One region of the Streptomyces sp. NPDC012474 genome, then DNA from elsewhere that is predicted to be linked to it. Evidence: riboswitches for the same ligand, from Rfam matches in the RefSeq annotation. Region 1 holds a riboswitch; each other region holds the start of a gene.
What was found. A riboswitch is a leader RNA that binds a small molecule or an ion and turns the genes downstream of it on or off. The one in region 1 is predicted to bind cobalamin.
Positions count from the first base shown of each region.

Region 2: linked by a shared signal. The riboswitch ahead of ACFY9S_RS28440 (energy-coupling factor ABC transporter permease) and the one ahead of ACFY9S_RS25550 (ABC transporter substrate-binding protein) in region 1 are both predicted to bind cobalamin.
Region 3: linked by a shared signal. The riboswitch ahead of ACFY9S_RS03770 (prenyltransferase/squalene oxidase repeat-containing protein) and the one ahead of ACFY9S_RS25550 (ABC transporter substrate-binding protein) in region 1 are both predicted to bind cobalamin.

Region 1 is NZ_JBIBEP010000012.1:195,438-205,351, forward strand. Features, by position in the region: gene ACFY9S_RS25520 (YigZ family protein) at 246-872, opposite strand; gene ACFY9S_RS25525 (hypothetical protein) at 942-1,226, opposite strand; gene ACFY9S_RS25530 (histidine phosphatase family protein) at 1,350-1,892, opposite strand; gene ACFY9S_RS25535 (hypothetical protein) at 1,889-2,644, opposite strand; gene ACFY9S_RS25540 (ATP-binding cassette domain-containing protein) at 2,705-3,502, opposite strand; gene ACFY9S_RS25545 (iron chelate uptake ABC transporter family permease subunit) at 3,499-4,551, opposite strand; gene ACFY9S_RS25550 (ABC transporter substrate-binding protein) at 4,548-5,564, opposite strand; cobalamin riboswitch at 5,634-5,824, opposite strand; gene ACFY9S_RS25555 (CoA-binding protein) at 5,905-6,333, shown strand; gene ACFY9S_RS25560 (hypothetical protein) at 6,597-6,719, shown strand; partial or broken gene ACFY9S_RS25565 (4-hydroxybenzoate 3-monooxygenase) at 6,742-7,964, shown strand; gene ACFY9S_RS25570 (metalloregulator ArsR/SmtB family transcription factor) at 7,966-8,325, opposite strand; gene ACFY9S_RS25575 (cation diffusion facilitator family transporter) at 8,389-9,453, shown strand; gene ACFY9S_RS25580 (YbaK/EbsC family protein) at 9,455-9,914, opposite strand, start outside.
Region 2 is NZ_JBIBEP010000015.1:46,066-55,979, reverse strand. Features, by position in the region: gene ACFY9S_RS28455 (ABC transporter permease subunit) at 1-312, shown strand, start outside; gene ACFY9S_RS28450 (MFS transporter) at 309-1,613, shown strand; gene ACFY9S_RS28445 (protein kinase) at 1,896-3,287, shown strand; cobalamin riboswitch at 3,416-3,603, shown strand; gene ACFY9S_RS28440 (energy-coupling factor ABC transporter permease) at 3,633-4,334, shown strand; gene ACFY9S_RS28435 (energy-coupling factor ABC transporter substrate-binding protein) at 4,331-4,726, shown strand; gene cbiQ (cobalt ECF transporter T component CbiQ) at 4,732-5,481, shown strand; gene ACFY9S_RS28425 (ATP-binding cassette domain-containing protein) at 5,478-6,332, shown strand; gene ACFY9S_RS28420 (amidinotransferase) at 6,376-7,512, opposite strand; gene ACFY9S_RS28415 (maleylpyruvate isomerase N-terminal domain-containing protein) at 7,680-8,336, shown strand; gene ACFY9S_RS28410 (hypothetical protein) at 8,433-8,636, shown strand; gene ACFY9S_RS28405 (ATP-binding cassette domain-containing protein) at 8,861-9,914, shown strand, end outside.
Region 3 is NZ_JBIBEP010000001.1:835,838-845,751, forward strand. Features, by position in the region: gene ACFY9S_RS03740 (steroid 3-ketoacyl-CoA thiolase) at 1-563, opposite strand, end outside; gene ACFY9S_RS03745 (cytochrome P450) at 782-2,017, shown strand; gene ACFY9S_RS03750 (ECF transporter S component) at 2,222-3,058, opposite strand; gene ACFY9S_RS03755 (ATP-binding cassette domain-containing protein) at 3,058-4,749, opposite strand; gene ACFY9S_RS03760 (CbiQ family ECF transporter T component) at 4,746-5,837, opposite strand; gene ACFY9S_RS03765 (SCO2322 family protein) at 5,830-6,456, opposite strand; gene ACFY9S_RS03770 (prenyltransferase/squalene oxidase repeat-containing protein) at 6,453-7,667, opposite strand; cobalamin riboswitch at 7,778-7,916, opposite strand; gene ACFY9S_RS03775 (MBL fold metallo-hydrolase) at 8,022-9,047, opposite strand; gene ACFY9S_RS03780 (aldehyde dehydrogenase family protein) at 9,207-9,914, shown strand, end outside.

The DNA.
Region 1 (9,914 bases):
CCACCACGAACCTCGGACTGCCACGCCCACCCGACGACAATTCAGGGGGTATGTCCCAACTGTGCTGTGAAGCAGGCCACTCCGCGCGCTGCCGCGTAAGGCCATTGCGGGCGATAGCGAAAGGCCATTGCGCGCGATGCCGAAAGGCCATTGCCTGCGATGCCGAAAGCGGCGGACGCCGAGGACCGGACCTGCGCCGGCCGCTGCCCCGTCGGCGACGGCGGGGCGGTTCGGGAGGGGAACCGTCAGGCGTCCCCGTACGCCTCCCCGCCCGTTTCGAAGCCGGCCGTCCCGGCGGTGGCGTCGGCGAGCCATGACCGGAAGGCGTCCACGTCGGCGTCCGGGAGGGCGATCCCGATCGTGACCGCCTCCCCGTAGCGCACGTCGCGGACTTCGCGCCCGGTGGAGCGCAGGTCGTTCTCCAGCTTGCCGGCCCGCTGGTGGTCGACGGTGACCGTGGCCAGCCGGAACCGGCGGCGGGTGCGGGTGCCGATGGTGTCCAGTGCCTCGCCGACCGCTCCGCCGTACGCGCGGATGAGCCCGCCGGCGCCGAGCTTGGCCCCGCCGAAGTAGCGGGTGACGACGGCGACGACGTACCTCATGTCGCGGCGCAGCAGCATCTGGAGCATGGGGACGCCTGCGGTGCCGCCCGGCTCGCCGTCGTCGCTCGCCTTCTGGACGGAGGCGTCGGCGCCGATCACATAGGCCCAGCAGTTGTGGGAGGCGTCGGCGTGCTCCTTGCGGACCGTGGCGATGAAGGCTTGCGCCTCCTGCTCGGTGGCGGCCGGGGCGAGGGCGCACAGGAAGCGGGAGCGGTTGACCTCGGTCTCGTGCACGCCGGCACCGGTGACCGTGCGGTATTCGTCCTGCATCCGGCCAGCCTAGTCGCGTGGCCGCAGGCCGCCCGGCGGGGTGGCCGGCCGGAGCCGCCGGGACGTCCGCTACGAGTGGGCCACGACCTCGCCGGCCGTGACCTGGGGCGGGTTGGGCAGCAGCTCGGCGAGCCGGTCCCGTACGAACCCCCCCGCCCTCTCCGTCGACTCCTCGGCGCCGGCCCGGTCCTGGAAGACACCGGCCGACACCATCACACCGCCGCCGGCGTCGATCCAGTAGTAGGCCACGAACCCCGGGACCTGGCGGAGGAGCGGCAGAAACTCCTCGTTCACCCGGCGTCCCGCCTCAGCCGGGTCGGTCACCCCTTCGTACCGCCGCATCACCGCATGCATGACTGTTCTCCTCCTGGGTCGGCACGGCCGTTCCTCGCGGACGGCGTACCCGTCACGGCACGTGCGCGCAGCGCGGACCCGGCGCAATCACTGGAAAGGACGCATGCCGGCGCGGGGCCCGGGCTACTTCTTCGTGCCCCGGGGCACGGTCACGGACGTGAGCAGTGCGGTGTCGGGGGCGAGGGCCCGCCAGGCGGTGCCGCGCCAGGCCAGCACGGCGATCGCCGAGGTGGGGAACTTCGTACTGACCTGCTCCAGGGTGTCGTCGAGGCCGTCACCGGCGAGGGCCAGGACCAGTTCCTCCAGCCCGGGGTTGTGCCCGATCAGCAGCAGCGTCTCCACCTCGGCCGGCACCTCGTGGACGACGGCCAGCAGGCCGGCCGGGCCGGCGGCGTACAGCCGCCGGTCGTGGCGGACCGGCGGGGGTGTGCCCCACTGGGCGGCGGCCAGGTCCCAGGTCCCGCGGGCGCGGACGGCGGTGGAGCACAGCGCCAGGTCCGGCAGGAGGTCGGCGTCGGCCAGTGCCCGCCCGGCCGCGGGGGCGTCCCGGCGACCGCGCGGGGCGAGGGGGCGTTCGTGGTCGGCGATGTCCGCGGGCCAGGCGGACTTGGCGTGCCGCAGCACGACCAGGCGGCGCAGCGGCCTTGCTCCGGCGCGTTCGATCATGACGGAGCTCCCAGATCGCGGGTCAGTTCCAGGCCGAGGAGCCGGTCGGCGTAGGCGTAGGTCTCGAACCGGGCGCCGTCGGCCAGGTCCGGCTCGGTCTCGACGTGACGCAGGACGTCCAGCACGCCGGGAACGTCCAGGTCGTCCTCCCAGGCGGCGCGCAGCCGCCCCCGCACGGCGTCGGGGACCGGCCGTGAGGGCTGCCGTGCCCAGCGGGCGACCGCACCGCGCCAGCGGGCGAGGGTGGCGCCGGCATCGTCGAGCCCGGCCGCGTCCAGCCGGACCGGGGCGCTGTGGTGACGGGTGATCAGGGCGAGGCGCAGGGCGGCCGGGTCGCAGTGGCCGGGCGGATCCGGCTCCACGGGCGCGACGGCGATCCGCACCCCGTCGGGCGTCTGTCCGCCCCTGGCGGTGACATGGACGACCTGGGCCTCGCCCAGACCGGCGCCGACGTCGGGGCTGTCCTCGAAGGGGCGGATGCCGAGCGCCGCGGCGCCCGCGCGCAGCTCCGCCTGCCGGCGGCCGCCGGTCAGCAGCGCCCACACCGGTGTCCCGCCGAGCTCCAGGGTCCTGACGAGCAGGTCTCCGACGAGCAGCACCCGCAGGTTCGTCGTGTCGGAGCCGGACGCGTGCACCGCGACACGGGTCAGGCCCCGGCGGGCCGGGGCGGCGTCGACCGGCTCGCCGGTCCGGGCGTCGATGATGCGCAGCACGAGGCGAGCGTAGGCGGGTGGGCGGCCACACGCAGGCAGGTTCGGTGTTTTCCGGCCACCGTGGCGTAATCGCCCCCCTGTCGTGCCCGGCCTCTCCTCTCAGCCCAGCGTGCCCAGGAACCGCACATGGGGCCGGCCCCCGGGCCCTCCGCGGCTGACGGCGGCCCGCACCCGGTACACCTCGGCGATGAGCTCCGCCGTGAGGACGTCCTCCGGGGCGCCTTCCGCCACGACCCGCCCCGCGCACAGCACGACGATCCGATCACAGTACGTCGCCGCGAGGTTGAGGTCGTGCAGGGCGACGACGGTGGTGACCGGCAGGCCCGTGACCAGGGTGAGCAGGTCGAGCTGGTGGTGGATGTCGAGGTGGTTGGTGGGCTCGTCGAGGAGGAGCTCGCGGGGTTCCTGGGCGAGCGCGCGGGCGATCTGCACCCGCTGGCGTTCACCGCCCGAGAGGGTGTGCCAGAGCCGGCCGGAACGTTCGTCGAGACCCGTGCGTTCCAGGGCGGCACGCACCGCCCGCTCGTCGTCGGCGGCGGCGGGCGTCCAGGCGCGGCGGTGCGGGACGCGGCCGAGCCGCACCACGTCCTCGACCGTCAGCTCGACCTGGGTGTCCGACTGCTGCTCGACGACGGCGAGGCGGCGCGCGACCGTACGGCGGGGCAGATCGCCCAGCGGTGTGCCGTCGAGGGTGACGACTCCGCAGGTCGGTGTGAGCAGCCCGGCCAGCAGCCGCAGCAGGGTGGATTTGCCGGAGCCGTTGGGGCCGAGGACGCCGACCGTGGAGCCGGTCTCCGGCGCGAGGGCGACGCCGTCCAGGATGAGATGCCCGTCGGCACGGCGGCTGACCCGGTCGGCCCGCAGCCCGGTTCCCGCCGGGGCGTCCGCGCAGCTCACCGTGCCCTCCTCGTCCGGTACAGCACCGCCACGAACGCCGGCACCCCGATCAGCGACGTCACGACCCCCACCGGAACCTCCTGTGGTTCGAGGACCGTCCGGGCGAGGGTGTCCACCCACACCAGGAACACCGCTCCCGCGAGGGCGGTGACCGGCAGCAGCCGCGCGTGCCCCGGGCCGGTCAGTGCCCGGGCGGCGTGCGGCAGGACCAGTCCCACGAAGCCGATCGCGCCGGCCGAGCTGACCAGCGCGGCCGTGAGCAGGGCCGTGACACACAGCAGCACCAGGCGGGTGCGGGCGACGGACACCCCGAGCGCGGCCGCCGCGTCCTGCCCGAAGGCGAAGGCGTCGAGGGTGCGGGCGTGGGACAGGCACACCACCAGCGCCACGGCCAGCACGGCCAGGCACAGCCACACGTCGGTCCAGCCGACGCCGCCGAGTGATCCGAGGAGCCAGAACAGCACGCCGCGGGTCGTCTCGGCATCGGCGGAGGTCATCACGACGAACGAGGTGAGGGCCGAGAAGAGCTGCATGGCGGCGACACCCGCGAGGACGACCCGGTCGGTGGTACCGCCGAGGGTGTGGCTGAGCAGCAGCACCAGCGCGAACGACAGCAGGGCGCCGAGGAACGCGCCCGCGGACACCGAGAGGGCACCGCCGCCCGCGCCGAGCACGACCACCAGGACCGCTCCGGTGGAGGCGCCCGAGGACACCCCGAGCACGAAGGGGTCGGCGAGCGGGTTGCGCAGCAGCGACTGCATCACCGCCCCGCAGACGGCGAGACCGGCTCCGCACACGGCCGCGAGCAGGGTGCGGGGCAGCCGCAGCTGCCAGACGATCCCGTCCCGGATCGGCGTCAGCTCCGGGTCGCCGAGGCCGAGGCGGGCCGCCACGACGGACCACACGTCGGCGACCCTGATGTCGGCGGGACCGATGGTGATGGCCACGGCGAGGGAGGCGACGAGCGCGATCGCCCCGGCCGCGCCCAGAGCGAGCCCGTTCCCCCGCCGGGGCCGGGCCCCGGCACCCGGCACACTCCCGGCGGTCACTTCACCAGCCCGAACCGGCGCAGCCCGGCGGCCACCCGCTCCACGCCCTCGACCGTGCGGATGGTCGGGTTCATGGCCTGTCCGCTGAGCAGCACGTACCGCTTGTGCCGGACGGCGTCCATGTTCCTGGTGACCGGATTGGACTCCAGGAAGGCGATCTTCCGCGCGGCGGACTCGGCGGTCTGGGACCTGCGGGTCAGATCGCCGATGACGAGGACGTCGGGGTCGCGGTCGGCGACCGTCTCCCAGTTGATCTGCGGCCACTCCTCGTGCGTGTCGTCGAAGACGTTCTTCGCACCGAGGGCGCGGGTGATGATGCCGGGCGCTCCGCAACAGCCCGCCATGTAGGGCGACTCGGAGTTCGCGAACCAGTAGAGGAGGGTGACGTCGGAGGCGTCGGCGCCCGCCGTGGCCTTTTGCATGCGCTGACGGAGGGAGGCCACGAGCGTGTCGCCGCGTTCCTGCACCCCGAACACGGTCGCGAGGTCCCGTACCTCGCCGTAGACGGTGTCGATGCCCAGGGCCTTGTCGCGTGCGCCGTCGCCGCCGCCCGAGTTGTCCTTGCCGGCACAGTCGGACGGGGAGACGTAGGTGGGCACGCCGAGCTTCTCGAACTGCTCGCGGGTGGCGACGCCGCCCTTGCCGAGGGTGGAGACGAAGGACGCGGCGACGAAGTCGGGTTCGGTGTCCAGGACGCGCTCGAAGGACGGGGTGTTGTCGGCGATGCGCGGCACCTCGGCTTCGGCCTTCCCCAACCCCTTCATCACGGGGTCGGTCCAGGTGGCCGTGCCCACGAGGCGGTCGGCCAGGCCGAGGGAGAGCAGGATCTCGGTGGTGCCCTGGTTGAGGGACACGGCGTGCTGCGGCGGGGCCGCGACACGGACCTCGTGCCCGCAGTTGGTGAGGGTGACGGCAGGCTTGGCGTCGGTGGACGCGGTGCCGCCGCAGCCGGTCAGGAGCAGGGAGCCGGCCGCGAGCAGGACGGCGGCACGGGCGGGTCGGGCGAGGGGCACGGAAAACCAGTCCTCAGGCGTCGAGGGCCCATTCGCGGAGCCCGGTCGTACGGTGCTCCCCCGCCGCACGCGGCCGCGGGGGCCGCCAGCAGGTCTTCGGACTCGGGTTCATCCGGATCGGGGCGCCTTCCCGGACGTCCGCGAGGGAGTCCAGTGGCCGAGGCCCCGCCCGTCCCCCTCACCGCTGCGCGTCAGTTCCGGATTCACACCGGATTCCCTGACCCACGTACATGGGTTCGACTGGCCTCGGCAAGTTATCACGGAGGTCCCGGGGAATCACCGCGCGTCCCGCGTTGTTGCCCGGAGAGCAGCTCGTCCACGACTCTCGAGGAGGCCGCCGGTGTACGGCGACGAGGCAACGGTCCGCAGGATCCTCACCGAGCTGGGCGACACCTGGGCCGTGGTGGGCCTGTCGTCGAACCGGCAGCGGGCGGCGTACGGTGTGGCCGCCGTGCTCCAGCGCTTCGGCAAGCGCGTCGTGCCGGTGCATCCGAAGGCGGAGACGGTGCACGGGGAGAAGGGGTACGCGAGCCTGGCGGACATCCCCTTCGACGTGGACGTCGTCGACGTGTTCGTGAACAGCGACCTCGCCGGGGCCGTCGCGGACGAGGCGGTCACCAAGGGCGCGAAGGGCGTCTGGTTCCAGCTGGGTGTCATCGACGAGGCGGCGTACGACCGGACCCGCGCGGCGGGCCTGGAGATGGTGATGGACCGCTGCCCGGCGATCGAGATCCCACGGCTGTCTCATCACCGCGTACAGGAATCCTGAAGCGTTCCCCAGGAAACACCCGCACCGGGTCAAGGGTGCACAACTCGTCTCCTGCGACCGGCCGGCCGATTCCTAACCTGAGGCCTCTTGCTCCCCGGACTCCCCGAGTTCGTCTTCGAGAGGCCCCGTATCCATGGAAAGAGACGGCCTGCGCCGGGATGTCGGGCTGATCGGGCTCATGTGGGCGTCGGTCGGTTCCATCATCGGCTCGGGCCTGGCAGGGCGGCTTCGGCGGCCAGGGGCACCTCGGACTGTGGTGGGACATGCTGGTCGTCACGGTGTTCTCGCTGGCGGTCTACTACTGGGCGCGGGCCTCGGCCTCGCCGGCCGGGGAGATCGAGCGGAGCATCGAGGAGGTGCCCGTCGAGGAGGTGCCCGTCCACTGAGGCCGGCCTCCATAATGTGCGCATGACCCGCCCCGTTCCGCCGGCCAACTCCGGCGCGCCACAACGCTTTCCGGTCGTCGTCGTGGGTGCCGGTCCCGCGGGCCTGACCGTCGGCAACATCCTGCGGGCCGCGTCCGTGCACTGCCTGGTGCTGGAGACGGAGACCCGCGATGTCGTCGAACAGCGGCCGCGGGCCGGGGTCATCGAGGAATGGGCCGTACGCGGCCTGGAGAAGCGGGGCCTCGCCCGCACCTGCTGGACCGCGCGGAGCTGCACACCGCGTGCGAGTTCCGCTTCGACGGGGAGCGCTTCCGGTTCCCCTACGGCCGGCTGACGGGCAGTCACCACTTCGTCTACCCGCAGCCGTTGCTGGTGACGGACCTGGTGCGCGAGTACGCCGACGTCCGGGGCGGGCACATCCGCTTCGGGGTCCGTGACGTGCGGATCCACGACCTCGACACCGACCGGCCACGGGTGTCGTACACCTGCCCCGAGACGGGTGAACGCCAGGAAGTGCACTGCGACTTCGTCGCCGGCTGCGACGGGGCGCGCGGGGTGAGCCGGGCGTCGCTCCCGCCCGAGCGGGTCCGGATCGCGCGCCACGACTACGGCATCGGCTGGCTGGCCCTGCTCGCCGAGGCGCCGCCGTCCGCCGACTGCGTGCTGTTCGGCTGCCACGCGCGCGGCTTCGCCGGCCAGATGCCCCGCAGCCCGGAGGTGACCCGCTACTACCTGCAGTGCCCGCCGGGTGACGCTCCGGAGAACTGGCCGCACGAGCGTGTCTGGTCGGAGCTCCGGCAGCGGCTCGGGGCGGCCGGTGCGCCGCCGCTGACCGAGGGGCGGCTGATCGAGAAGCGCGTCCTGGAGATGCACGACTACGTGGTCGAGCCGATGGTGCACGGCCGGCTCCTGCTCGCCGGCGACGCGGCCCATCTGGTCGCCCCCATCGCCGCCAAGGGCATGAACCTCGCCCTGCACGACGCCTTCCTGCTCGGTGACGCCCTGGTCGCGCGGCTGACCACCGGGGACGGCAGCGGCCTCGACGGCTATGCGGAGGCGTGCCTGCGGCGGGTGTGGGACTACCAGGAGTTCTCGCAGTGGCTGTCCGAGGTGTACCACGGCACGGCGGCGGGCGACCCGTTCCGCGCGGGAACCACCGTCGCCCGGCTGCGCCGCCTGTTCACCTCGCCCGCGGCGGCGGCCGCCTTCGCCGAGCAGTATCTGGGGACGGCCGCGCGGTACTGACTCAGTCGTGCGGGGGACGGTCGCGGAGGCGGTGGTCGGCCACGTTCAGCGCCTCGTCGACGAGCCGGCGCAGATGACCGTCGCGCAGGGCGTAGATCACCCGGCGGCCCTCCTTGCGGGTGCTCACCAGGCCCGCGAGACGCAGTCGCGCCAGGTGCTGGCTGACGGCCGGCCGGGCAGCCCCGCACGCCTCGGTGAGGGTCGTGACGTCGGCCTCTCCCCCGGTCAGCGCGTGCAGCAGGGCGAGCCGGGTGCGGTCGCCCAGCAGGCCGAGGAGCTCCGCCGCGAGGGCGAACTGCTCCTCGCCGGGGCTGCGCGGATGCGCATCATGCGCAGATGAGAGGTGCATGCGTGCGCTCATACGCACATAATGGCGCCCCGGGACGGGTACGTCCACTCTCGCGCGCACCGGAAGGGGATCCACGTGAGCGACCGGCACGAGCACTCCCACTCTCATGGCCACACCCATGGGCACGACGACGGGCACGGCCACGGGCGCCCGCGCGGCCTGCGCCACCGGATGACCCACCTCCTCGCCCCGCACTCCCACGAGACGGCCGACAAGGTCGACTCCGCCCTGGAGTCGTCGGCCCGCGGGATGCGGGCACTCTGGGTCTCGCTCGCCGTCCTCGGTGTGACGGCGCTGGCCCAGGCGGCCGTGGTGGCCGTCTCCGGGTCGGTGGCGCTGCTCGGGGACACGGTGCACAACACCGCGGACGCGCTGACCGCCGTCCCGCTCGGGATCGCCTTCGTGCTGGGCCGGCGCGCGGCCACGCGCCGTTTCACCTATGGCTACGGCCGGGCCGAGGACCTGGCCGGTCTGGTGATCGTGCTGACGATCGCGGCGTCCGCGGCCTTCGCCGGCTGGACGGCTGTGGACCGGCTGCTGGATCCACGCCCGGTCGCGCACGTGCCGGTGGTCGCCGTGGCCGCCCTCGTCGGCTTCGCGGGCAACGAGTGGGTGGCCCGCTACCGCATCCGCGTCGGCCGCTCCATCGGCTCGGCCGCGCTGGTCGCCGACGGGCTGCACGCCCGTACCGACGGCTTCACCTCGCTGGCCGTACTGCTGGGCGCCGGAGGCTCCGCCCTCGGATGGCAACTGGCGGACCCGGTCGTCGGGCTCCTGATCACCGCGGCGATCGTCCTGGTACTGCGGGACGCGGCCCGGGAGGTGTTCCGCCGGGTACTCGACGCCGTCGACCCGGTGCTGGTCGACCGGGCCGAGCGGGCCCTGACCGAGGTGCCCGGGGTGCGCGGGGTGGGTGAGCTGCGGCTGCGCTGGATCGGTCACCGGCTGCGCGCCGAGGTGGCGGTCGTGGTGGACGGTGACGCGACGGTGCGCGAAGCCCACCGCATCGCCGTGGACGCCGAGCACGCGCTGCTGCACGCGGTACCGCGCCTGACCGCGGCCCTGGTGCACGCGGATCCGGAACCGGCGCCGGGCGAGAGCGACCCCCATCTCCCCCTGGCCCACCACATCGCGGCGTAGCTCAGGAGATCCCCAGCCCCTCCAGCACCGCGGCATGCGGCAGTTCCGCGAACGCCTTGCCCGGCACCAGCAGCTTGCCGCGCCGCCGGCCACTGCCGACGAGCACGTACGGCAGGTCGACGACGGCCGCGTCCACCAGGACGGGCCAGCCGTCCGGCAGCCCGAGCGGGGTGATGCCGCCGTACTCCATGCCGGTCTCACCGGTGGCCGTGTCCATCGGGGCGAAGGAGGCCTTGCGGGCACCGAGTTGCCGACGCACCACGCCGTTGACGTCGACCCGGGTGGTGGACAGCACGACGCACGCGGCGAGCGTGGACTCGCCGCCCCGCTTGCCCGCGACGACCACGCAGTTCGCCGACCGCTCCAGCAGGTCCCGCCCGTAGTGCTCCACGAAGGTGGCGGTGTCGGCCCACTCCGGGTCGGTGTCGACGTAGACGATCTGCTCGGCCGGGACGCTGCCC
Region 2 (9,914 bases), on a different contig from region 1:
CTGGCCGCGCTCGGCTTCCTCGGCCTGGGCGCCCAGCCGCCGTCCCCCGACTGGGGCCTGCTGCTCTCCGAGAACCAGCCGTACGCCGAGCGTGCCCCGTGGGCCGTCCTCTTCCCCGCCGCCGTACTCGCCCTGCTCGGGGCGCTCGCGGTGACGGCCGCCGGCGGCGTACGGCTGCCCCGACGGCGCACGCGGCCCGCCGGCCCGGCCGGAACGCCTGCCGGAACGCCCGTGCCGGCCCCGCCGCGGCGGCCGGAACGCACCGTTGCCCGCCTGACCTCCGTGTCCGCCCCACCGACGGAAGAACGATGACCGACCTCCTCTCCCGTGTGCTGTCCCGCCGGACCGCCCGAACGTCCGACGCCGCCCCGCCCAAGGGCCCGCGTGAGAGCACCTGGCGGCTCTGCAAGGAACTGTCGCCGCTGCTGCGGCTGCTGATCCTCACCCAACTCGCCTTCAACATCGGCTTCTACGCCGTCCTGCCGTTCCTCGCCGAGCACCTCGGCACCGCGATCGGCATGGCGGGGTGGCTGGTCGGCTTCGTGCTCGGGCTGCGCACCTTCAGCCAGCAGGGGCTGTTCGTGGTCGGCGGCTGGCTCGTCGACCGGTTCGGGGTGCGGCCCGTCGTACTGGCGGGCTGCGTGCTGCGGATCGCCGGGTTCGCGTGGCTCGGCTACGCGGAGGCGAGTTGGACGGTGATCGGGGCGGTGCTGGTGATCGGTTTCGCGGCCGCGCTGTTCTCCCCGGCCGTGGAGTCCGAGGTGGCCCGCCAGGCGGTGACCTGGGAGGAGGACGGGCGCGGCCCGCGCACCCGTGTCCTCGCCCTGTTCAGCGTGGCGGGCCAGGCCGGGGCGTTCGTCGGGCCGCTGCTCGGCGCGCTGCTGCTCGCCGTCGGCTTCCGCACCGCGTGCCTCGCCGGTGCCGCGGTCTTCGTGCTCGTCCTCGCCGGGCACCTGTGGCTGATGCCGCAGCACATCCCCGGCCGGGTCCGCGTCCGGGAGCGGGGCGGGGCCCGCGTCCTGCTGCGCAACCGCCGCTTCCTCGCCCTGTGCTGCGCCTACGGCACCTATCTGCTCGCCTACAACCAGCTGTACCTCGCCCTGCCGGACGAGGTGCAGCGCGCGGCGGGCTCCCAGGCGCCGTTGTCCTGGCTCTTCGCGCTGTCCTCGGTGCTGGTGGTGTTCACCCAGCTGCCGGTGACCCGCTGGGCGGGCGACCGGCTCGACCTGCGCCGCTCCATGAGCGCGGGGCTGCTGCTGATCGCGTCCGGATTCGTGGTGGTGGCCGCGGCCCGCCCGGCCGGCTGGACGGGCACCTCCGGGCTGCTGCCGGCCGCCGGTTTCGTGATCTTGCTCACCGTGGGGCAGATGCTGGTCGTGCCCGCCGCCCGCGCCTGGGTGCCCGACCTCGCCGAGGAGGGCCGGCTCGGGCTCTACATGGGTGCGCTGTCGTCCGTCTCCGGGCTGATCGTCCTGGCCGGCAGCGCCGCCACCGGCTTCCTGCTCGACCTGGGACTGCCGGCCGCCGTGCCGTGGCTGGTCCTCGCGGCCGTACCGGCCCTGGCGGTGGTGGTGCTGCCGCGCCGGGAGAAGGGAGCGGGCGCGGCGGCTTGAGGCGGCGCCGGCGCCCACGGCAACGGGGCGCGCGGGACCTTCACTCCGGCGGGCGACCTCCTCGCTCCGGGATTTCCGAGACCGCACCCTTCGAGGACACCGTTGCGGCGATCGGCGGCCACGCCACGCCAGTATCCTTAGTCGGCTGCGGAACCCCCCACCAACCCCCGTTCGAAAGCGGGGAGTTCGGCCTGCGGCAACGACCTTCCCACACGCATGAGACGAGGACGAGTGCTGCTAGCTGGCCGCTACCGGCTGGATGTTGAGATCGGGCGCGGTGGAATGGGAGAGGTCTGGCGTGCGTACGACGAGACGCTCGCCAGAGCGGTGGCCCTCAAGCTGCTGCTGCCCCAGGACACCGACGCCACGGCGACCTCCCGGTTCCGTCTGGAGGCGCAGACCGCCGGGCGTCTCAACCACCCCAACGTGGTCGGCGTCCTGGACTTCGGCGAGTACGACAACCGGCTGTACCTGGTGATGGAGCTGGTCGAGGGCGACAGCCTCGCCGGGGTGCTGTCCAACTCCGGCAGGCTGCCCGCCGAGCAGGTGGCCCGTCTCGCCGCGCAGGCGTCCGCGGGGCTCGCCGCCGCGCACGGGCAGGGCATCGTGCACCGGGACGTCAAACCCGCCAACCTGCTGCTGGACGCCCACGGCACGCTGAAGATCGGCGACTTCGGCATCGCGCGCTTCCTCGACGATCCCGGCGCCGCGCTCACCGCCACCGGCCAGATCATCGGCACCGGCCTCTACCTCGCGCCCGAACGGGCCCTGGGAAAGCCCGCGGGGCCCGCCTCCGACATGTACTCCCTGGGCTGCGTGCTCTACCAGCTCCTCAGCGGCCGCCCGCCGTTCCAGGCCGACACCGCCGTCGCCCTGCTGCACCAGCATCTCGACTCGGCACCCGTGCCGCCCCGCGAGCTCGGCGTCGCCGGCCTTCCCCCGGCGTTCGAGAACTACCTCCTCGGACTGCTCGCCAAGCAGCCCGAGGACCGGCCCACCGCGGAGCAGGCCGCCGAGTGGTTCGCCGGGGGCGCCTGGCGGGGTCTGCCCGAGCCGCTGCCGGAGGTCTCACCGCCGCTGCGGCCGAACCCCTCGTCCGCGCCGGCGCACGCCGGGCCCGCCCCGTACGCTGCCGCCGAGACCAGCCACCCGACCACGTACGCGCTGCCGGCGACCACGGGGCACCGCACCGCGGCCCGGGCGGCCCAGGCGGGGCGTTCGGGCCGCTCCCGCGGGCGCGGCGGGCTCGGCAGCAGGTCGAGAGTGGCCGCGACGGCCGCCGCAGCGGCGCTGTTCCTCGCCGCGATGCTCCTCGGCATGCGCTGGTTCTCGCCCGACACGACCGCCGAGGGCACGGAACCCGACGCGTCCCCGACCACGAGCAACCCTGCGGCCACCCCGTCCGGCGACTCCGCCCCGCCCGTCACCTCCGACCCGGAGGCCGGCCGGCAGATCGCCACCACACCGACCAGCGGCACCGTGGCCGAGGTCACCCCGTCCACGCCGCCCGCCTCCCCCACCCCTCCCCCACCGGCGACCGGCGCCGCGACTCCGGAGCAGGGGACGGGCGACCCCGGACCGGAGCAGCCGCAGCCGGAGAAGCCGGTCCAGGCCGGGGAGGACGGTCAGGGCGACGACGGCGGCGACGGGGGCGACGACGGGGGTGACGACTGACCGCGGGCCCCGAAGGTCCTTGCACCTGAGGCCCGGAGCACGTGGATCAGCCGGGGGATGCGCCGGTGTGCGAGCGGGCGCCCCCTCGCGCGCCCCTTGGGCGGCTTGTCATCGCCCTTACCCCGGCCTTATTGTCACCAGGCCTTGGTGAACGGGAAATCCGGTGTGATGCCGGTGCGGCCCTCGCCACTGTGAATCGGGAAGTCCGGCTCCAGCCCCTGAACGGGCAGCCACTGGGTCCTTGCGGCCCGGGAAGGCGGAGTACGGGCGGTGGTACCCGTCAGCCAGGAGACCGGCCAAGGCGCGTCAACCATCCACGAGGTGCTGGAGAGGGTCTGCTGAGCCATGCACATAGCCGAGGGTTTCCTTCCTCCGGCGCACGCGGTCGCCTGGGGCGCCGCGTCGGCGCCGTTCGTCGTCCACGGAGTCCGGTCGCTCACCCGTGAAGTGCGCGAGCACCCCGAGAGCACCCTGCTCCTCGGGGCGTCCGGCGCCTTCACGTTCGTCCTGTCCGCCCTGAAGCTGCCGTCCGTCACCGGCAGTTGCTCGCACCCCACCGGCACGGGCCTCGGAGCCATCCTGTTCCGGCCGCCCATCATGGCGGTACTGGGCACCATCACCCTGCTCTTCCAGGCGCTGCTGCTCGCGCACGGCGGCCTGACCACGCTCGGCGCCAACGTCTTCTCCATGGCGATCGTCGGGCCCTGGGCCGGATACGCCGTCTACGCGCTGCTGCGGCGCTCCAACGCGCCGCTGATGGTCGCGGTGTTCTCCGGCGCTTTCGTCGCCGACCTCTCCACCTACTGCGTCACCAGCGTGCAGCTGGCGCTCGCCTTCCCCGACCCGGGCAGCGGATTCCTGGGCGCGCTCGCCAAGTTCGGTTCCATCTTCGCCGTCACCCAGATCCCGCTCGCGGTGAGTGAGGGTCTGCTGACCGTGCTCGTGATGCGGCTGCTGGTGCAGTCCAGCAAGGGCGAACTGACCCGGCTGGGCGTGCTCCTCTCCAGGAAGCAGTCCCGGACCGAGAGCGAGGCGGTGTCCCGATGAGCAGGAACACGAAGATCAACCTGGTGCTGCTGTTCGCGGTGGCCGCGCTGGCCGTGCTGCCCCTGGCGCTGGGCCTCGGTGACCACAAGAAGGAGCCGTTCACGGGCGCCGACGCCGAGGCCGAGACGGCGATCACCGAGCTGAAGCCGGACTACGAGCCGTGGTTCTCGCCGCTGTACGAGCCACCGTCCGGCGAGATCGAGTCGGCGCTGTTCTCCCTCCAGGCGGCCCTCGGCGCCGGAGTCCTCGCCTACTACTTCGGCCTGCGCCGGTGCCGCCGGCAGGGCGAGCAGCGGGCGCTGGACCGGGAAGGCGAACGGCGGGCGCCGGAACGGCAGGCCGGCAGCGCACCCGCCGGCGCCGCAGGGAAGTCCGCGGCGGAACGGGACTGAGCCCGGTGCTGCCGATCGACGCGGCGGCGCACAGCAGCCGCTGGCGCCGCCGTCATCCCGTGGACAAGGCCGTGCTCGGGCTCGGCCTCACCGTGCTCGCGATCTCCCTGCCGCCCTGGCCGGGTGCGGCCCTGGTACTCCTGACCGCCCTGGCGGTGCTGCTGGGGCCGGCCGGTGTGCCCGGGCGGCGGCTGTGGCGGGCCTACCGGGTGCCGCTGGGCTTCTGCGCGACCGGCGCGCTCACGCTGCTCGTCCGGGTGGGCGGGCCCGGGGGGTTCGTCTCCCTCGCCGGGGACGGGCCGGTGCGGGCCGGGGAGTTGCTGCTGCGGACCTCGGCGGCCTCGCTGGGCGTGCTGCTGTTCGCCTTCACCACACCCATGTCCGACCTGCTGCCCCGCCTGGTCCGGGCGGGGATCCCCGCGCCGGTCGTCGACGTGGCGCTGGTGACGTACCGGATGAGCTTCCTGCTGCTGGACTCCGTGCGCCGCATCCGGGAGGCCCAGGCGGCCCGGCTCGGTCACACCAGCCGGGCCGCTGAGTGGCGTTCCCTGGCCGGGCTCGGCGCCACCGCGTTCGTCCGGGCCTTCGACCGTGCCGCCCGTCTCCAGGCCGGACTCGCCGGGCGCGGCTATGACGGCACCCTGCGCGTCCTGGTGCCGGAGGCGCGGGTCTCCGTCCGCTTCACGGCCGCCAGTTGCGCGCTCCTAGCGACGCTGGCCGCCCTCACCTTCGTACTGGAAAGGCCGCTGACATGAGCGAGCCGGCCCTCGTCGCCCTGCGGGGCGCCTCCTACGCCTACGAGGACGGCCCCACCGTGCTCAGCGGGCTCGACTTCGAGATACACGAGGGCCGCGCGCTCGCGCTGCTCGGCCGCAACGGCAGTGGCAAGACCACGCTGATGCGGCTGCTCTCCGGCGGACTGCGGCCGCACGAGGGCCGGCTGACGGTCGAGGGGCGGCCGGTGGCGTACGACCGCCGGGGTCTGACCCGGCTGCGGACCACCGTGCAGCTGGTGGTGCAGGACCCGGACGACCAGCTGTTCGCGGCGTCCGTCGAGCAGGACGTGTCGTTCGGGCCGCTGAACCTCGGCCTGGACGGCACTCAGGTGCGGGCGCGGGTGACGGAGGCGCTCGCCGCGCTGGACATCACCGCGCTGGCCGACCGGCCCACCCATCTGCTCTCCTACGGCCAGCGCAAGCGCACCGCCATCGCGGGCGCGGTCGCCATGCGGCCGCGCGTGCTCGTCCTGGACGAGCCGACGGCCGGACTCGACCCCGACGGCCAGGAGCGGCTCCTGAGCACCCTCGACGGACTCCGTGCCGCCGGCACCACGGTGGTGATGGCCACCCATGACGTCGACCTCGCCCTGCGCTGGGCCGACGACGCCGCGCTCCTCACCCCGTCCGGCGTGCGCACCGGACCGGCGGCCACGGCACTGGCCCGCCCGGATCTCCTCGGTGAGGCGGGGCTGCGCCTGCCCTGGGGCGCCGCGGCGGCGGAACTCCTGCGCGCGCGGGGGTGGTTGGCGGAGAGCGAGCCGGGACCGCGCACGCCGGAGGAACTCGCCGCTCTCGTGGGCGAACGGCTCGGGACGTCCGGAGGATGAGGGTGGTCACCCCTCCCTGTCTCAGCGGAGGGGGACGGCACGGTCAGTCGACGTAGGACTGGAGCGGACCGCGGCGCCGGACGTCGAGGGTCGCGCAGTGGAACGAGCCGCCGAAGGGGGCGTAGTGCAGCAGGTCGCACGGGATCGGCTCGAAGCCCCACCTCTCCAGCGCGCGCAGCATCCCGGTGTGGTGCCGCTCCGCGATCACCTGCTTCTCGTCGAGCATGAGCACGTTCATGCTGAGCCACTTGCCGCACATCGAGGTGAGCTTGAGCAGCCGCTCGTCGATCGGGTCGGGTTCGGGAGCGACCAGGACGTCCCAGGAGCTGAGGACGTCCGGCAGGCGGTCGGCGTCGATGTACTCGGGGTTGATCAGCACCTTCCCCGGCGCGAGCAGGACGAAGGTGGTGTCGATGTGCATGGGTGTGCGGCACCGGCTCTCGATCTCGTGGATGCGGTACTCCGGGCCGAGGTGTCGGCGCAGCCAGTCGATGCCCATCGCGTTGGTGACGTTACTGCGGGTGACGAACAGGTCCCGTCCGGCCCGGACGAAGTCCGCCGCGTCGAAGACGGGTTCGAACTCGGTGAGGATGTACCGCATGGGCTCGCCCGGCCCCGGGACACGGAAGTGCTGGTCGAACAACTCGTCGGTGAGCTGTGGCCTGGGTGCCGCCGTCCAGCGCGCGCCGCGCCGGAAGTAGTCCTTGAGGACGGGGCGGTAGGAGTGCGTCTCGAAGTACCGGCACGGCCACGCCATCGGTGTCTCGATGATCTCGTCGCCGATGACGAGCATGCTGTCGCGCGGGCAGGTGTTGCAGAAGCCGCGCGAGGTCCAGTCGGGAGTGCCGAAGCGGCGCCGGTGGTCGACCGCCTCAGGTCGCCTGACCGTGACGCCGAGGGACTCCAACAGGGCGACGAAGGCGTCGATCTCCTGCTGCGCCTGCTCGACGAGCAGCCGCGGGTACCGGAAACCGGCCGCGAGCCCCTGCAACCGCCCGGCCCACGGTGGCACGTTGCAGGTCACCACCGCGTGGTCGGAGGGGATCGTCGCGCCCTCCAGACGGCCGACGATGATCTCCTCCAGCGGATCCCACTCGGTGTGCGAACAGACCGGCGACACCAGCGGCTCCGCGCCCCTGTCGGCCGAGGGAGGTGCTCCGGGATTCTGCAGGACGCTCATGCTCACCCCTCTTCGGATCGCAAGCCATGTGCCGGGCCGCGACTGCGGGATCACTCGACGTGGCCGGTGGGAGTCGCGCGCATCAACGCTCGCGACACTCCCGGCATACCTCCGGATGCCCGCACATGCGCTTGTCCACGCTCACCGCACCGCACTACCTTGCCGGGGTGGATCTCTTCTCACGGACCTGGACGGCGTTGCGAGCGGCGGTGGCCGGTCTCTCCGACGAGGACTTCGGGCGGCCATCCGGCTGTACGGGCTGGCTGGTGCGGGACCTGGTGTGCCATCTGATCGTCGACGCCCAGGACGTCCTGATCACCCTGGCCACCCCGTCCGACCGGGAACCGACCCGTGACGCGCTGACGTACTGGCACATCTCCGACACCCCGCCCACCGGTGACGATCCGCTCGACGCGCTGACCGTCCGGCTGGCCGCCGCCTACGAGGATCCGCAGCTGCTGAAGTTCCAACTGGACGACGTCGGTTCCGCCGCCGGGCGCGCGGCCCTGCTCGCCGATCCGGACGGCCGGGTCGGCACCCGTGACGAGATCCTCACCGTGGGCGACTTCCTCGCCACGTACGTCCTGGAGTGGACGCTGCACCACCTCGACCTGACAGCCCACCTCCCGGATGCCGGGCAGCCGCCCGCGGAGGGGCTCGCCCGCTCCCGGGAGATGCTGGAGCGGATCGCGGGGAGCCCGTTCCCGAAGTCCTTCCACGACGTGGACGCACTGCTCGTCGGCACCGGGCGGCGGGCGCCGACCGAGGCGGAGCAGGCCGAACTCGGCACACCGGACTCGACGGTGCCGCTGTACCTGGGCTGACTCCGCGGCGGCGAACGCGTTGCCCGCGGGCCCCCTGGAGTGCTCCGCCCCAGGCGGGAGCATGGTGGCCATGGGCGTCCGCCGCAGGAACAAGCTGTGGCGACGGTCTGGACGCGACACCGCTCTGCGGGCGCTCGGCGTTGCCGCCGTCCCCTCCTCCCCGGGCCCCGCGGCCGCCCGCCGGCCGCCGGAGCCGACGTCGTCCTGGCCGCCGTACCGGCGAACCTCATGCGCGTCCTCACCCTCGTCGGTCTCGACCGGGTCTTCACGCTTCGCCCGGACTCCAGCGCCGCGTCCTGAACCGCACGGAACGCCCCGGGGCGGCGACCGCTCCCCCGGTCCGCCCGCCGTGCCCCTTGGCGCTCCCCGCACACCACCGCCCGGCCGGAAAACGCTTGGACTCCGCGGCCGGTATCGCGGGACACTTCCGGACTCGACCCGAAACCTCACGCATCCGTTGCGGTGCCGGCCCCCGCGCGCACGACGCGGCGCGGCGGGCGGCCGCGAAACGACACAGGGGTGGGATGGAAACGCCGGAAACACACAGGGTCTTACCGGGCAGGCGCTCGGTTCTTCTCGCACTTCGTCACTACGGTCGGGAGTTGTCCCGGCTCCGCCGGTGGGCGGCACCCACGATGCTGTTCTCGGCGCTGGGCAACATCGGAATCAACTACGTGGCGCCGCTGATCGTCGCCAAACTCGTCGCCGACATCGCCGGGAACGAGGACGTCACCACCGGCTCGACGCTGCCGTACGTACTGGCCTTCGCCGGCGTCCTGCTGACCGCGGAGGCGCTGTGGCGCGCAGCCGTGCACTGCCTCAACCGTCTCGACGCCCTGGGCATCGAGCACCTCTACGTGGTCGGCATGGACGAACTGTTCGCCAAGGACGCCGCGTTCTTCCACGACAACTTCGCCGGCTCGCTGACCAAGCGGGTTCTCAGCTTCGCCTCCCGGTTCGAGCAGTTCGTCGACACACTGACGTTCCAGATCGTGGGGAGCTTCGTGCCACTGGCGTTCGGCGCGGTGGTGCTGTGGCGCTACGAACCGCTGCTCGTCGTCGGCCTCCTGGCGATGATCGCCCTGACGGCGGTGCTGGTCGTGCCGCTCATCCGGCGCCGGCAGGCGCTCGTCGACCGGCGTGAGGAGGCGATCGCCCGGGTGTCGGGCCACGTCGCCGACAGCCTGATGAACATGGACACCGTGCGGGCGTTCGCCGCGGAAGAACGCGAGGCCGCCGAACACCGGTCCCGGGTGGCGATGTCCCGCCGGCTCACCATGCGGTCGTGGGACTACGGCAACCTGCGCATCGACACGCTGGTCGCACCGATGTCCGTCCTCACCAACGCGATGGGCCTGCTGCTCGCGGTGACACTGGGCGGCGGCGCGCACGGCGTGGAGGCCGTCGTGGTGGCCTTCGCCTACTACAACAACGCGACCCGGATCATGTTCGAGTTCAACCAGATATACCGCCGGCTGGAGAGCTCGATGACGGAGGCCGCTCAGTTCACCGAACTGCTCCTGACGCCGCCGACGGTGCTCGACCCGCCGGCACCGGAGCCGCTGCGGACCCGGGCGG
Region 3 (9,914 bases), on a different contig from region 1:
CGTTTGAAGCGCTCCTCCGCCCAGGCGTGCGCGGCCCGCTCCTGCGAGGCGAGACCGAGCGCGTCGACGTCCTCGCGGGTCAGGCCCCGGTGGCGGGCGATGCGCTCGGCCGCCTCGAACTGGTTGGGCAGGTCCACGTTCCACTCGTCGGGGAACGGCTTGCCCGGCCCGTGCTTCGACCCCGACCCCAGCGGCACCCGCGACATCGACTCCACCCCGCACGAGATGCCGACGTCGATCACGCCCGCCGCGACCATGTTGGCCACCATGTGCGAGGCCTGCTGGGACGATCCGCACTGCGCGTCGACGGTCGTCGCTGCCGTCTCGTACGGGAGCCCCATGGTCAGCCAGGCCGAGCGCGCGGGGTTCATGGACTGCTCGCCGGCGTGCGTGACGGTACCGCCGACGATCTGCTCGACGCAGTCGGCTGGGATGCCGGTGCGGCCGAGGAGTTCACGGTAGGTCTCGCCGAGGAGGTAGGCGGGATGCAGGTTGGCGAGCGCGCCGCCGCGCTTGCCGATGGGGGTGCGTACGGCTTCGACGATCACGGGTTCGGCAGCCATGGGTGCGGGTCCTCTCCGGGAGGCTCAGCGGAGCTAGTACGCGTTCTAGTTCTGTGAGTAGTGTGCTGAGGGCTGCTCGGTGACCGCAATAGTCGTGCGGGCAATTGGCGGGGCCGTGCCTCTTGCTACTTGTAGAACCCGTTACTACCGTCACCGCAACTCCGCACAGCTGATGGGCCGTCAGACCTCAGAGTCGGTACGAGTGGTGGGAGCCGCCCATGCCCTGTCCCGCGCTGCCCGACGGGTTCGACTTCACCGACCCCGACCTGCTGCACCACCGCGTGCCCCTGCCGGAGTTCGCCGAGCTGCGCAGGGCCGAACCGGTCTGCTGGGTGGCGCAGCGGGCCGGACTCGCCGGCTTCCAGGACGAGGGCTACTGGGCCGTCACCCGGCACGCCGACGTCAAGTACGTCTCCACGCACCCGGAGTTGTTCTCGTCGTCCCTCAACACGGCGATCATCCGCTTCAACGAGCACATCGAGCGCGACTCCATCGACGCGCAGCGGCTGATCCTGCTGAACATGGACCCGCCGGAGCACACCCGGGTCCGGCAGATCGTGCAGCGCGGGTTCACGCCCCGGGCGATCCGGGCGCTGGAAGGGCGGCTGCGCGACCGGGCCCACTCCATCGTCGAAAACGCCCGCGCGCACTCCGGGCCGTTCGACTTCGTCACCCAGGTCGCCTGCGAGCTGCCCCTCCAGGCGATCGCCGAGCTGATGGGCGTCCCGCAGGAGGACCGGGACAAGATCTTCGACTGGTCCAACAAGATGATCGCGTACGACGATCCCGAGTACGCCATCACCGAGGAGGTCAGCGCCGAGTCGGCCACGGAGATCATCGCCTACGCGATGAACATGGCCGCCGACCGCAAACAGTGCCCGGCCCACGACATCGTCACGCAGCTCGTCGCGGCGGAGGACGAGGGCAACCTCAGCTCCGACGAGTTCGGCTTCTTCGTGCTGATGCTGGCCGTCGCGGGCAACGAGACCACCCGCAACGCCATCACCCACGGCATGCACGCCTTCCTCACCCACCCCGACCAGTGGGAGCTGTACAAGAGCGACCGCCCCGAGACGGCGGCTGAGGAGATCGTGCGCTGGGCGACCCCGGTCGCCGCCTTCCAGCGCACGGCCACCCAGGACACCGAACTCGGCGGCAAGCGCATCCGCGAGGGGGACCGGCTGGGCCTGTTCTACGCCTCGGCCAACCACGACCCCGAGGTCTTCGACGAGCCGGAGACCTTCGACGTCACCCGCGACCCCAACCCGCACCTCGGTTTCGGCGGCGGCGGTCCGCACTACTGCCTGGGCAAGTCCCTCGCGGTGCTGGAGATCAACCTCATCTTCAACGCGATCGCCGACGCCATGCCCGGGCTGAAGCTGGTCGGGGACCCGCGCCGGCTGCGCTCGGCGTGGATCAACGGAGTGAAGGAGCTTCCGGTGAGCACGGGCTGACGTACCGGTCCGGACATGGCACAGGCGACGGCCCCGGGGATCAGGGGGCCGTCGCCTGGTCGTCCAGGGAAACAGGGCCCGCCCGTACCGGCAAAGCCCTGTCTTACTAGGCCGGGCCGCATGTCCGGCGCGGCACCGGGCGTCTGACCGGGACCGGACGTCTACGAACCCGCTTCGTACGTGACGCGGGTCATGTGGGGGGCCTCACTGCCGGGGCGCCTCGAACGTGACCGGCGTCTCGAAGGCCGCCCGGCGCGTCGCCCGGCGCAGCGCCCTGAGGACCACCGGGCCGAGGGCGAGCGTCAGGACGACCGTGACGACGGCCCGCCCCAGGTCCCAGCCGAGCGACGTCGCGACGCAGTACGCGACGAAACGGGCCAGGTTCGCGGCGACCGCCGCGTGCGGATCGAAGGCCACGTTCGAGGCGAGGGCGCTCATGAAGGGCCAGCCCGCCATGTTCATCACCGTGCCGTAGGCGAACGCGGCCACGAAGCCGTAACAGGCGAGCATCCCGAGTTCGGCCCGGCCGCGCAGCCGGTCCGGGCCCGGCAGCAGGCCCGCGCCCATCGCGAACCAGCCCATCGCCAGCATCTGGAACGGCAGCCACGGCCCGACCCCGCCCGTGAGCAGCGCGGACGCGAACATCGTCACCGAGCCGAGGACGAACCCGAAGCCCGGGCCGAGCACCCGGCCGCTCAGCACCATCAGGAAGAACATCGGCTCGATCCCGGCGGTACCGGCGCCGATCGGCCGCAGGGCCGCTCCCGTGGCGGCCAGCACGCCGAGCATCGCGACCGCCTTCGGGCCCAGACCCGACTCCGAGATCGCGGCCGCCACGACCGCCACCAGCAGCACCAGCAGGCCCGCGAAGAGCCAGGGCGCGTCCTGCGCGTGCGCGCCGATCCGCGAGCCGGGCGGGGCGAGGAAGGGCCAGCCGAAGCCGGCGACGCCCACCGCGCTGACCAGCGCCAGGGCGGCGAGGGAGCGGGGGCCGAGACGGACGGCCCGGGCCTGTCGCTGGATCGTGGCCGAGGTGCCCATCAGCCGGCCTCGGGGCGCAGGGCCTCGCGGACCTGCGAGACCGTGAGCCAGTGCTGGGGCGCGAGGATCTTGGTGACCTGCGGGGCGAAGGACGGCGAGGAGACCACGACATCGGCCGTCGGGCCGTCCGCGATCACCTCGCCCTCGGCCAGCAGCACCACCCGGTGAGCGATCTCGGCCGCGAGCTCCACGTCGTGCGTGGCCAGGACGATGGCGTGCCCCTCGGCGGCCAGCGCGCGCAGCACCGTGACCAGCCGCGCCTTCGCCGCGTAGTCCAGGCCCCGGGTCGGCTCGTCCAGCAGGAGCAGCGGGGGCCGGGCGGTCAGCACGACGGCCAGCGCGAGGGCGAGCCGCTGCCCCTCGGAGAGGTCCCTGGGGTGGGTGTCGTCCAAGACGCCGGGCAGCAGCTCGGTGACCAGGGCGCGGCAGGTGCCGGGGTCCGCGCCCGCGTCCTGGTCCGCCGCCGCGCACTCGGCGGCGACGGTGTCGGCGTAGAGCAGGTCGCGCGGCTCCTGGGGGACCAGGCCGACCTTGCGGACGAGGTCCCTCGGTGCGGTGCGGTGAGGGGTGGCCTCACCGAGGCGGACGGTTCCGGAGCTGGGCTTGACGAGGCCGACCAGGGCGTTGAGCAGGGTGGACTTTCCGGCGCCGTTGCGGCCCATGAGGGCGATGGTCTCACCGGGGGTGATGGTCAGGTCGATGTCGCTCAGGGCCTGGACGCGGCCGCGGAGTACGGAGAGGGCTCGTACTTCGCCTATGGGGCCGGTCCGTGCCGGCCGCTCGCGGGTGCGGGTTGTCCGTGGCTTGTCGCGCCCGCGCGGCGGCAGCCGCATATCGATCACAGCCCCGCGCCCCTGAGGTTCGATGCCCTCGCGTACCCCGAGTCGTGCGCGTAGATCCGCCGCCCTGCGCCGGGCGTCGCGGACCGTCAGGGGCAGAGGGGCCCAGCCAGCGAGGCGGCCCAGGGCCACCACCGGCGGGTACACCGGGGAAACGGCCATCACCTCGGCCGGGTCGCCCAGGACGGGGGGTGCGCCCGGGGCCGGAAGCAGGACGACCTGGTCGGCGTACTGGATGACGCGCTCCAGGCGGTGTTCGGCCATGAGGACCGTCGTGCCGAGGTCGTGGACCAGCCGCTGGAGGACGGCCAGCACCTCCTCGGCGGCCGCCGGGTCCAGCGCGGAGGTCGGCTCGTCCAGGACGAGGACGCCCGGGTGCGGGGTGAGGACCGAGCCGATCGCCACGCGCTGCTGCTGGCCGCCGGAGAGCGTGGCGATCGGCCGGTCGCGCAGACCGGCCAGACCCAGCAGGTCGAGCGTCTCCTCGACGCGGCGGCGCATCACGTCCGGGGCAAGGCCCAGCGACTCCATGCCGTAGGCGAGTTCGTCCTCGACGGTGTCCGTGACGAAGTGGGAGAGCGGATCCTGGCCGACCGTCCCCACGACATCGGCCAGTTCGCGCGGCTTGTGGGTGCGGGTGTCGCGCCCGGCGACCGTGACCCGGCCGCGCAGGGTGCCGCCGGTGAAGTGCGGGACGAGTCCGCTGACCGCGCCCAGGACGGTGGACTTGCCGACGCCGGACGGGCCCGCCAGCAGGACGAGTTCACCTTCCGGGACCTCGAAGTCGATGCCCCGGACGGTGGGCTCGGCGGCCCCGTCGTAGGTCACGGAGACGTCCTCGAAGCGGATCACGACAGCTCCTTGGGATCAGGGGCGACGAACGCGGGCAGCAGGCCGAGCAGTACGGCCGCGGCCGGCCAGAGGGGGAGGGCGGGAGCGACCAGGGGGACCACGCCCGGGTGCAGGGCGGCGGGGTCGCGGACCGCGGCGAGGGCGAGCAGGGCCGCCACCGCGACGCCGGAGGCGACGACCAGCCAGGCGCGCACGTCCCAGCGGTCCGGGCGGTAGCGGGTGCGCAGTGACCGGCGGCCGCCGAGCTTGAGGCCGGCGAGGGCGGCGGCGAGACCCGCGAGGAGCACGGGGAGACCGTAGGCGGCGCCCTCGGCCGTGAGGAGACCGTACGTTCCCGCGCAGACGCCGAGCAGGCCGCCGAGGGTGAGGGCGGCTGTGGTGCGGCGTACGCCGGGCGGGACCTGTGCGGTACGGCCGTAGCCGCGGGCGTCCATCGCGGCGGCCAGGGCGACGGAACGCTCGAGAGCACCCTCCAGGACCGGGAGTCCCACGTGCAGCAGGCCCCGGATGCCCCGGTCCGGGCGCCCGCGCAGACGGCGTGCGGCGCGCAGCCGCTGGACGTCGGCGATCAGGCTCGGGGCGAAGGTGAGGGCGACGACGACCGCGACGCCCATCTCGTACAGGGCGCCCGGGAGGGACTTGAGGAGACGGGAGGGGTTGGCGAGGGCGTTCGCGGCGCCCACGCAGATGAGGAGGGTGGCCAGCCGCAGACCGTCGTACAGGGCGAAGGTGAGGGCCTCCGCGGTCACCTCGCCGCCGAGCCGGATGCCCTGGGCCCAGGCGGGGAGGGGCACTTCGGGGAGGGTGAGGAGGGTGTGCGTGCCCGGGATGGGGGAGCCGAGCACGATCGCGAAGACGAGGCGGATGAGGATCACGGCGAGGGCGAGTTTGACGAAGGCGCCGTAGGAGCGGGACCACGGGGTGTCGGGGCGGCGGGTGGCCACGACGTAGGCGGAGACCGTGATGAGGAGGGCGAGGAGCAGGGGGTTGGTGGTGCGGGTGGCGGCGGTGCCGAGGGCCAGCGCCCAGAGCCACCAGGCGCCGGGGTGCAGTTGGGCACGGTTCCGGCGCCGGATACCGCTAGCCACGCCGTCGTACCTGCCAGATCGCCGCCCCTCCCAGGAGCACCACCACGGCGATACCCGCGACCAGGCCCAGGGACGGCCCGCCGTCCGACGGGGAGCTCTTCTCCGCCGCAGGCTGCTGCTTCTGGGAGACCTGTTCGCCGCAGCCCTTCTCCGGATAGCCCGATATCGCACACAGGAGGGCGTTGGTGTCGTAACGCAGTGGCTTGGCCACCGCCGCCAGGGCCTCGGCCGTCGTCGCGTCGGGGGAGACCCGGGCGCAGGCCGTGCGGGCGGCGGGCGGGGATTCACCCCCCGGGGCGTCCGAGGGGGTGCCGAAGTCGATGACCAGGGCCACCCGCTTCCTGCCCTCCAGCGCGGGCGTCTTCGCGCAGATCGACGCGAAGTCGGCCGTGCCGCGCGGCCGGACCGCGCTCGCGGAGTCCTCGCTCACCGCGAAGCGGAAGCCCTGGACGTCGCCATCGGAGGGGCGGGCCAGGGACGGGCCCTGGGTGGCGTAGACCCAGCGGCCGGCGTCGCGCTCCCAGAACGACCAGTACCGGTAACCGGCGGCCTGGGCCTGGCCCGCCCCCGTGCACAGCAGGAGCGCGGCCAGGAGGAGGAGAAGGGCCCTGCGGATCACAGCTGCCGCTGCTTCTTGCGGCCGGTGAACAGGAACCCGATGCCGATGCCGGCGACCAGGCAGACGCCGACGTACCACCAGACCCCGAAGAAGTCCGAGCCGGAGTCCTCCTTCTCGTCCGAGGCGTTTGTCTTGGTCTTCTCGGCGGTCTGAGGGGCCGGGCCCGTCGCGCCCAGCTGCTTGACGAGGTCCGCGCCGCCGAAGTCACGCGGGTTCGTGCCCGTCGCGTGGGCGGCGAAGATCAGCTGGGCGTAGGCGGCCGGGCCGCTCTGCGCGGCCCAGGACGCGGAGTTCTTCTCCAGCCACCGCACGGCCTTCTCCGCCTGCTCGGTGTCCCCCCGCGCGGCGAGCGCGACGACCGCGTCGGCGGTGTTGCCGAAGTCGGGCTGCGGCTCGGCACCGGCCAGGGCGGACATGAGGTGGTTGCCGTCCTTGGCGAGGGCGGCGGTGAGGTAGCCCGCGCCGTTCGCCGCCGCCTGCTGTGGCGTCGCGGCCTTCTCGCAGGTCGCGTCGGACTTCTCGCCGGGTTCGACGACCATGCCCTTGCCCAGCGTGCCGAGCACACCGGCCGCCGTGGCGTCCGCGTTGGCGGCGAGCTTGCCCTTCTTGTCCGGCTGGAACGCGAAGGCGCCGTCGCCGTCCCCGCCACACGGCAGGGCGAGCTTCAGCAGCGCGTCGTGGGGCGACCTGCCGTCCTTCTCGACCTGCTCCGGCTTCTCGCCCGCGGCGGCGAGCGCGCCTATGACGACCGACGTCGAGTTGGTGTCGCTGGCCCCGCCGGGCGAGTAGCCCCAGCCGCCGTCCTCGTTCTGGACGGACTTCAGCCAGCCGACGGCCTTGCGCGTGGTGTCGTCGTGCCCGCCGAGCGCGGCCAGGGCCTGCACGGCCGCCGACGTGGCGTTGGTGTCGAGCATGGTCTTGGCGTCGCACGCGGTGGTGGGATCGGAGCGGTAGGAGGCGAAGCCGCCGTCCTCGCACTGCTGCCGTGTCAGCCACTCAACGGACTTCGCCGCCGGCTTCACACCCACGGTGTCCTGCGCGAGCAGCGCGAGCGACTGACGCCAGACGCCGTCGAACTTCGGGTCCTTGTCGCCGTACAGGGCGGAGGGGAACGCCTGGGACGGCGACGGGGACGGGTCGGCGGCGGCCGGGGTGGCGGCGCCGATCACGGCGACGGCGGCCAGGACCGCGGCGCTGCGGCGGACGTTCATGATCGGCGGGTGCCTCTCCCTGTGGGGGAGCCGGGCAGCACGGGACATCCCGGCGGCTCGGCTCCGTAAACCTCGACGGTGCCGCGCACCGGCGGTCTGCCGGGCACGTGAGCCGGTCACGAAACCGTACGAGGCGATCCGGCTCACCGCCGCGGTGGACGGTTTCACGGTTGCGGGTCAGCGCCGGAATTGCACCGGCTTCCCCCCGTACGGTGTGATGACGACCCGCTTACTGTACCTGCACGTGAAATTCGGCCGAGGGGGCGGCCGGGCTGCCGCCGGGGTGCCGACGTGCCCCGCTGTCGGCCCGGCCGATGCCCCCGCTCCTCGCGTTGCCCTGCGCTTGCGCCGTCTTCACGCCGCCGCGTACGTCACCGGGTCGCTCCCCGGCACCGCTTCCGCCCGGCCCAGCTTCACCAGCCGCCGCAGATGCGCCTCGGCCTCCGAGACGGCGATGGTGCGGGAACCGTACGGGATCTGGTCCCAGGGGCGGTTCCACTCCATGCGCTCGGCGAGCTGCCAGGGAGTGAGGGGCTCGGCGAGCAGCGCGAGCAGGGCGGTCAGGCGGGACTCGTGGTGGGTGAGCAACTCGCGTATGCGGGCGGCGGCGTCCGGGAACGGGTGCTGGTGGGCCGGGAGGACCTCGGCGGGGGCCAGCCGGCCGACGCGCTCCAGGGAGTCGAGGTAGTCGCCCAGGGGGTCGGTGACAGTGGTCTCTTCGGGGTCCTCGTACAGGCCGATGTGCGGGGTGATGCCGGGCAGCAGGTGGTCGCCGGAGAACAGGCGGCCACGGCCAGGGAGCTGGGCCGGGTGGGTCTCCTCCAGGTGGAGGCAGACGTGGCCCGGTGTGTGCCCCGGGGTCCAGATCGCGCGCAGGCGGCGGCCGGGCAGCTCCAGGAGTTCGCCGGGGACGATGTCGCGGTCGGGCAGGGCGGGGGAGAGGCCGGGCAGGGCGCGGGACCGGGGCGCCCGCAGCGGGGCGATGTGCTCCTCGGGAGCGCCGGCCGCGGCGAGCTTGGCCACCATGTAGGAGAACCAGCGCTCGGGACGGGCCTCCCGGGTCCGCCGTACGACCGCGGTGTCCGCCGCGTGCATCGCGATCCACGCGCCCGACGCCTCACGGACCCGGCCGGACAGGCCGTGGTGGTCCGGGTGGTGGTGGGTGATGACCACACCGTGGATCTCGGCCGCCGAGGTGCCGCAGGCCATGAGGCCCTGGGCGAGGGTGTCCCAGGACTCCGGGTCGTCCCAGCCGGTGTCGATCAGCACCGGGCCGCGGTCGGTGTCGACGACGTACACCAGCGTGTGGCCGAGCGGGTTGTCCGGGATCGGGACCCGGAGGGACCGGACGCCTCCGCCGTGGTCGGTCACCTGTGTCATGGGCTCCCCTGTCGCCGGCTCCCCGTCACTATAACTAGAACGGGTTACAGCGAGGAGTCTCCTCGTGGTGCGCGGTCCGTGGACTCCTCGGGGCGGGGCTGGTATCAGTGGGCTTACCTGATGCATCGTCAGAGAGCGTCCCCGGGGAGGCAGTCGGCCATGACCGAGCTCGTGGAACACGGACAGCTGTTCATCGGCGGGGAGTTGACCGACCCCCTGGGCCAGGACGTCATCGAGGTGGTCTCACCGCACACCGAGGAGGTCATCGGGCGCGTCCCGCACGCCTCGACGGCGGATGTGGACCGGGCCGTGGCGGCGGCCCGGCGGGCGTTCGACGAGGGGCCCTGGCCGCGCATGAGCCTCGACGAGCGGATCGAGGTCGTGGGCCGGATCAAGGACGCCATCGCCCTCCGGCACGACGAGATGGCCCGCGTGATCTCCGCCCAGAACGGCTCGCCGTACTCCTGGAGCGTCCTCGCCCAGGCGCTCGGCGCGGTGCTGGTCTGGGACTCGGCGATCACCGTCGCCCGGAACTTCACCTACGAGGAGCAGCGCGACGGTGTGCTGGGCAGGATCCTCGTACGCCGCGAGCCCGTCGGGGTCGTGGCCGCCGTGGCCCCATGGAACGTCCCGCAGTTCGTCGCCGCCGCCAAGCTCGCCCCGGCCCTGCTCACCGGCTGCACGGTCGTCCTCAAGCCGTCGCCCGAGTCGCCGCTCGACGCCTATCTGCTCGGCGAGATCGCCCGCGAGGCCGGGCTGCCGGAGGGCGTGCTGTCGATCCTGCCCGCCGACCGGGACGTCAGTGAGTACCTGGTCGGGCACCCCGGCATCGACAAGGTGTCCTTCACCGGGTCGGTCGCGGCCGGC